3 regions of the Hydrogenophaga sp. GW456-12-10-14-TSB4 genome follow, and region 3 is predicted to be linked to each of the others. Evidence: riboswitches for the same ligand, from Rfam matches in the RefSeq annotation. Region 3 holds a riboswitch; each other region holds the start of a gene.
What was found. Region 3 has a riboswitch for glycine ahead of AC07ZS_RS20660 (D-amino acid dehydrogenase). Riboswitches for the same ligand answer to the same signal wherever they lie in the genome.

Region 1 (2,255 bases), on a different contig from region 3:
TGGTGGTGGTGTCGATGTCGTTGCCGTAGAGGCACAGGCCGGCTTCGAGGCGCAGGGAGTTGCGCGCGCCCAGGCCGATGGGCATGACCTCGGGCTGGGCCAGCAGGGTGCGCACAAACTGGTCGGCGCGGTCGCCGGGCAGGGAGATCTCGAAGCCGTCTTCGCCGGTGTAGCCGCTGCGGGTGATGAAGAGGTCGGCGCCGTGCCACTGGAAGGGCGAGCCGGTCATGAAGACGAGCTTTTCGACGCCGGGCACGAGGCGCTGCAGCACGTCCACCGCCAGCGGGCCCTGCAGGGCGAGCAGGGCGCGGTCGGGCAGGGGGATGACTTCGCAGCGCGAGCCGATGCGCGCCTGGATGTGCGCAATGTCGCCGGCCTTGCAGGCGCCGTTGACGATGACGAAGAGGTCGTGCCCCCGGTTGACGAACATCAGGTCGTCGATGATGCCGCCCTCGTCGTTGAGCAGCAGGCCGTAGCGCTGCTTGCCCACGCCCAGGCCGATCACGTCCACCGGCATGAGGGTCTCGAAGGCGGCCGGGGCGTCGGGCCCGACCAGGCGCAGCTGGCCCATGTGCGAGACGTCGAACAGGCCGGCGGCCTTGCGGGTGTGGTGGTGCTCGGCCATGAGGCCGGTGGGGTACTGCACCGGCATGTCGTAGCCGGCGAAGGGCACCATGCGGGCGCCGAGTTCGAGGTGGAGCTTGTGCAGCGGGGTCTGGAGGAGCGGGGCGGCGGCAGCTGGCACGGCAAAGGCTTTCAGGCAAGGGGGCAGGCCCCGACGGGGGCGAAACACGGTTCATCCGTGCGCTGCCCCACTGTCCGCTTTACCTGAGAGATTCACGCGGGCGATGCCGCGCTTGCTCCTTCGGTGGGCCGCTTCGAGGAACGGCCTCTCTCCAGGGGGGTACACCGGCCTTTCGGCCCGTGTTTGCCAGTCCTTTTGCCTGAGCGTTCAGGGCACCCGGTGTGCGGTGCCGCCTGCGCCTTCGGCGAGCCTTTCCGGTGACCGGATCGGCTTCTCTCCTGACCGCGCGAGTGTATCGCACGGCGGCGGGCGGGCCGGCGTTTCAGGGCGTTTCCAGGGCCGATTCGGGCAGCAGGCGGGCCAGCCGCTGGCCGATGCCGTCGGCGCGTTCGCTGCCGGCCAGGCGCTCCACGTCGGCCATCATGGCGCGGCTGACGACCAGCATCTCCCGCACGTCACGCGCCTCGCGCAGGGCGTCGCGGTAGCGCTGGGCCATGGCCTTGTCGCGCGGGGCGAACATGCGCTCGCTCAGGTCGAACAGGAACATGCGCGCGCTGGCGACCGAGCGCGGGCCGGAGAAGGCATCGGCCGAGACCGCCGGCGCGGCGGCGGGGGGCGGTGCGGGCGGCTCGTCCACCAGGTAGCCGCGCGCGACCAGGTCGGCCGCGAGCGCGGGCCCCTGGCCCTCGAACAGGGCGAACAGCTCGGCATCGGGTTTGCGGCCGTCGGCCAGCAGCAGCAGGGCGCGCTCGCGCTGGGCGAGCTGGCGTTGTCCCGGCCGCAGCTCGGCCCGGCCCTTCTGGGTCTTGTTCAGCATGGGTCCAGCGTGTGTGAAGGAGCCCGCACTGTGGCGACGCGATGTGACGTCCCGGTGAAATGCCGGGCATGAGAGGCCGCGCGGTGGCGGCTGGCGGCTGAACGGGCCCGGTGTCCGGACCTATTCCTCGCTGTCGTCCTCGATGTCCGGGTTCCAGGCGGAAATGACGAACCTCAATTGCCCTTTGGCCCCCGGGTGCGATGGCTTGACCGCGCCCTGGTTGTCCACCGTGTGGGCATCAAAGGGAATCCGGACCTCCACGCGCCCGTCTCCCAGTGGTGCGATGGGCAGCTCCGTGGCGGCATTGACGATGCCCGTGCCTTGCCAGGCGTACTTGACGGTCCAGTTGGGCTGCGTCTTGGTGGGGCTGGTCATTTCCAGGATAAGGGCGTCCCGGAACAGGTAGCCTCCCTCGTAGTGTTCGTTCACCCACAGGCGCCGTTCGATTTCGTAGTCGGGCACGCGGATACCGAATTCCATGCCATAGGCGAGCGAGCGCCGCTTGGGGTTGACCCGGGCGCGATTGGCCAGAAACACGCTGGAGAGGTAGTGCTGGCGCTCCTTCTTCCACTCGGAATGCGGCACGCAGGCCACGGAATCTTCCTCCGCCGTCCGCCGCGTGAGGTACCAGAACTTGCCGCGCGGAGAGGCGCGCATTTCCATCTGGTACAGCGCGTCGACCCTCTGACCGGC
Region 2 (2,255 bases), on a different contig from region 3:
TGTTTTAACCCAGCTCCAGCGGCCGCTGAACGGCACTTGCGACGGGTCAAACCATTCGTGAAGACCGAGCACGAAAGAGCATGCGCCGAAGCCCCACCAGACGGCGGCCATCTCTTTGTTCGAGAACGGCTTCTTCCAATGAGGGTGGTCCGGTTCACCGCGATTGAGTTTCATACTGTGGACGCCTTGATCAATGTCTGTTTCTGGCCGTCAGGCCCCTCTCGCATACCGCTCCAACCGCTGTTCCAGCGTGCCGGTATGAAGCTCGAAGAAGTGGTTGTCGAAATCGTAGAAGTACACCTCCCGCGCGCCCAAACCGAAGCACAGGAAGTGCGCCATCCGCTCGAGGTCGCGAACGATGAACGTGATGTGGCTGATGCCCTCGATGTGCATGGGGGCTTACCGTAACACGGCCGTCTCAGCAGACCATTCCCCTACACCGAAACATCTGCGAACACCATTCCGGCCCCCATGCGTGCAGACTACGGCCCCATGAAGCTCCTCCCCCTCGTGTTTTCGCTGAGCGCCGTGGCGCTCGTCCCCTTCGCCGCCCAGGCCCAGCAGGCGCCGGCGAAGCCCGCGGCCAAGCCCGCGCCCGCTGCCACCAAGGCGCAGGCCACCGCCACCAAGCGTCCCCCACTGGCCCGCTCCGCCGCCAAGGCCGTGGAAGAGGTGACGCCCATCGAGGAAGACACCAACGTGACGCTCTCCGAAGCCGATCTCGCGGTGGCCAAGCGGGTGTACATCGGCAGCATCCCGTGCGAGCTCGGCAATGCCGTGCAGATCACGCCCGCCAAACGCGACGGCTTCTTCATCGTGCAGGTGAAGAACACGCGCAACGCGCGTTACTACATGCACCCGGTGGAAAGCCGCACCGGCGCCATCCGCCTGGAAGACCCCAAGCGCGGCGCGCTCTGGCTGCAGCTGGGCAACAAGTCCATGCTCATGAGCCAGAAGATCGGCGCGCGGCTGGCCGACGAATGCATGAGCCCCGACCAGCTCACCCTGGCCGCCGAGATGAAGCGCAACCCGCCCAAGAGCATTCTCGACCCGGTGGACCCGCCAGCAGCGGTCACGCCCCCGCCCGCTGCGCCCCCGGCCAACGCCAACTGATAGACTGCGACGCTCTGCGGGAGAGCGAGGCGCGTCGAGCGCCTCCGCCGAAGGCGCAAACTCCCATGATCGCTCAGGCTCAACGGACCGCAGACACATTTCGCCGACTGGAGAGAGGCCGGGCCGCACCACGCGCGCACCGGCACACCGAAGGGGCAGACTGCCACGCAGTCGAAACTCTCAGGTAAAAGGACAGAGGGAGAGGCGCCCACAGGAACGGCCATCGCGCGGTTCCTGCCTTCACCTGAGTCCTTGCCCATGCGCCTCTCGCGGCCTGCCTTCACCTTCCGTTTCTTTCTCGCCCTGGCCGTCGGCCTGTGCATCGGCGCTTCCCTCGGCGCGGCCTATGCCCTGCACCGCCTGTGGCTGCAGCTGCCCGAGGTCGGCCACCTCGCCGACTACGACCCCATGCTGCCGCTGCGCATCCACGCGCGCGACGGCAGCCTGCTCGCGGAGTACGGCGAAGAGCGGCGCCAGTTCGTGCCGATCGAGCGCATCCCGCAGACGATGCAGAACGCCTTGCTGGCCATCGAGGACGCGCGCTTCCACGAACACGGCGCGGTGGACTACGCGGGCATCGCGCGCGCGGCGCTCGGCAACCTCGTGGCCGGTGGCCACACCCAGGGCGCGAGCACCATCACCATGCAGGTGGCGCGCGTCTTCTTCCTGAGCCGCGAGAAGACCTACCGGCGCAAGATCATGGAGATCCTGCTGGCCTACAAGCTCGAAGCGGCCTACAGCAAGGGCAAGATCCTGGAGCTGTACATGAACCAGATCTACCTGGGCGAGCGGGCCTACGGATTTGCCGCCGCCGCGTCGGTCTATTTCGACAAGACGCTCGACCAGCTCAGCGTCGCCGAGGCCGCAATGCTGGCCGGCCTGCCCAAGGCTCCTTCGGCCTACAACCCGGTGGTCAACCGCGAGCGCGCCACCGTTCGCCAGCAGCACATCCTCAAGCGCATGCGCGAGCTGGGACACCTCGACGAGCCGGCGCACCAGCAGGCGCGCGCGGAGCCGCTCACGCTGCGGCCGCGCCCACCGCCGGCGGACCCGGCCACGGCCCATGCGGTCGAACAGGTGCGCAAGATGATGGTGGCGCGTTTCGGCGACGAGGCCTACTCGCGCGGCCTGGACGTGACCAC
Region 3 (2,255 bases):
CGAGTTGGGCGCCGAGGGCGCGGCTGCGCACGCCCGCGCAGATCACCACCCCGTCAGCATCGACCTCCTCCCCGTTGGCCAGCATAACGCGCGCCCTGTCGCCGGTGCTCCACACGCGCGACACGGCCTGGGCGGTCATCAGTCTCACGCCCCGGCGTGCGCAGGCCAGGCCCAGGCCGTGGGTGAACTTGTGGATGTCGCCGGTGCTGTCGCTCTCGGTGTACCAGCCACCGAAGTACTCACCCTGGAGCGTGGGTTCAATGGCGCGCATTTCGTCGGGTGTGACGGCGCGGCGCGACAGGCCGCCTTGGGCCAGCAGCCTGGACACTTCGCCTGCGTGCTCGAAGCCGGCGCGGTCCCGGTAGATGTGCAGGATGCCGCGCTGCTTGTGATCGAAATCGATGCCCTCGTGTTCAGCCCAGCCAAACAGCTGCTCACGTGCGGCAATGGCCAGGCGCGTGGTGGCCACGGTGTTGTTGCGGTACTTGGGAATGGAGGCCACAAACTCGGCGAACCAGCTGAGCTTGTGCCAGCTGGGCCTGGGGTTCACCAGCAAGGGCGCGTCGGCCTTGAACATCCACTTCAGACCCTTCACCAGGGTGGAAGGATGGGTCCACACCTCGGCGTTGGACGCAGAGAGTTGCCCGCCGTTGGCATGGCTGGTCTCCATGCCCGCATAGCGGTGCTTTTCGATGAGGGTGACTTGATGACCCTGACGGGCCAGGGCGTAGGCGCTGGTGACGCCCGTGATACCGCCGCCGATGACGATGAGGTGTGCCATGTGAATCTCGCGTTCAAAGCCGTCAGACAGAGAAAGCATGGCCCGCACACCGTGTGCGGACCATGACCCCCTCTGTTTGAGACCTGAGAGATTCACCAGCGTGGGCCGGCTTGCTCCTGCGGTGGGCCGGGGGACGAATCCCGGCCACTCTTCAGAGTGCGATGCGTTGTCGACCGGTCCTTTTGCCTGAGAGTTTCCGGGGCGGTTGCTCCTTCGGCGCCGGCCTGCCATGCAAGCCAGTCTCTCCCGATCGACAGGGGTGAAGCTTACTGCGCTTGCAGCTGAATGGACTTGGCAATCGCGCGGAACTGGCTGATGCCGTCGGCATAGGCCTTGTCCACCGCCGCCAGCGGCAGGGGTTTGGCCAGCAGCTGGCTGTTGGCTTCCAGCGCCTGGTGCACGCCCGGGTCACCCAGCGTTTCGGTGATGGCCTTGTGCAGCGCGACCACCACCTGCTCCGGGGTGTCCTTCTTCACGAAGTAGCCGGTCCAGATGTTGAAGGTGAAGTCCTTGAGTTGCTTGCTCTCGCTGATGGCCGGGTAGTTCTTCACGCTCTCCAGCCGTTCGCTGTTGAGCATGGCCAGCACCTTGACGCGGCCCTGCTTGTGCATCTCGTCGTACTTCTTGCCATAGGGCGCCAGGAAAAAATCGACCTGGCTGGCCATCAGGTCCTGCTCGGCCGGCGCCGAACCCTTGTAGGGCACATGGGTCATCGGAATGCCGGTGACCTTGGACAGGTGCTCGCCGAGCAGGTGGTAGAAGGAACCTGGGCCCACACTCGCGTACGTCAGGGGGCGGCCCTGCTGCGCCGACTTGCGCGCATGCTCCAGGAACTCGTCCACGTTGCTGGCGGGAATGTCCTTGCGGGCCAGGAAGGCAATCTGCGCGGTGGCGATCATCTGCACCAGGCGAAAGTCTTCGCTCTTGAACTTGATGGACGCGATGGCCAGGGGCGCCAGGATCAGTTCGTTCGGCGAACCCTGGAACAGCTGGTAGCCGTCGCTCGCGCTGTTGAGCACTTTCTGCGCGGCGATCGAGCCGCTCGCACCGCCCAGGTTCTCGATCACCACCGGTTGGCCCAGCTGCTTGCCCAGCGTGTTGTTGACGGAGCGCGCGATGACGTCCGACAGGCCGCCGGCCGGGTACGGCACCAGCATGGTCACCGGCCGGGCGGGGTAGCTCTGGGCCTGCGCCACGCCCGAAAGGCTGGCCAGGGCGATGGCGACACCGGCCATCAAAGTCTTGTAGCGGCTGATCATGGGGAATCTCCAGTGGGGTCAGAGGTGGGGGGAGGGGACGGAAAGCAGGTCTTGCACGAGCGCTGTCCAGTAGGCGGCGCCGGTGCCGATGTTGTCGTCGTTGAAGTCGTAAGCCGGGTTGTGCACCATGCACGCACCGGGCTCCTGACCCACGCCGTTGCCGATGAACAGGTAGCTGCCCGGCACGCGTTCGAGCATGAAGGCAAAGTCTTCGC

Region 1: it holds a riboswitch for glycine, as region 3 does, so the genes downstream of both, gcvT (glycine cleavage system aminomethyltransferase GcvT) here and AC07ZS_RS20660 (D-amino acid dehydrogenase) in region 3, are expected to answer to the same signal.
Region 2: it holds a riboswitch for glycine, as region 3 does, so the genes downstream of both, AC07ZS_RS08795 (penicillin-binding protein 1A) here and AC07ZS_RS20660 (D-amino acid dehydrogenase) in region 3, are expected to answer to the same signal.

The regions. Positions count from the first base shown of each region.
Region 1 is NZ_JBWKZH010000037.1:28,097-30,351, forward strand. Features, by position in the region: gene gcvT (glycine cleavage system aminomethyltransferase GcvT) at 1-745, opposite strand, end outside; glycine riboswitch at 806-910, opposite strand; glycine riboswitch at 923-1,036, opposite strand; gene AC07ZS_RS18045 (hypothetical protein) at 1,068-1,562, opposite strand; gene AC07ZS_RS18050 (esterase/lipase family protein) at 1,683-2,255, opposite strand, start outside.
Region 2 is NZ_JBWKZH010000012.1:72,695-74,949, forward strand. Features, by position in the region: gene AC07ZS_RS08780 (hypothetical protein) at 1-174, opposite strand, end outside; gene AC07ZS_RS08785 (VOC family protein) at 211-393, opposite strand; gene AC07ZS_RS08790 (hypothetical protein) at 493-1,113, shown strand; glycine riboswitch at 1,121-1,213, shown strand; gene AC07ZS_RS08795 (penicillin-binding protein 1A) at 1,372-2,255, shown strand, end outside.
Region 3 is NZ_JBWKZH010000047.1:20,676-22,930, forward strand. Features, by position in the region: gene AC07ZS_RS20660 (D-amino acid dehydrogenase) at 1-877, opposite strand, end outside; glycine riboswitch at 844-945, opposite strand; glycine riboswitch at 946-1,040, opposite strand; gene AC07ZS_RS20665 (Bug family tripartite tricarboxylate transporter substrate binding protein) at 1,048-2,040, opposite strand; gene AC07ZS_RS20670 (M20 aminoacylase family protein) at 2,059-2,255, opposite strand, start outside.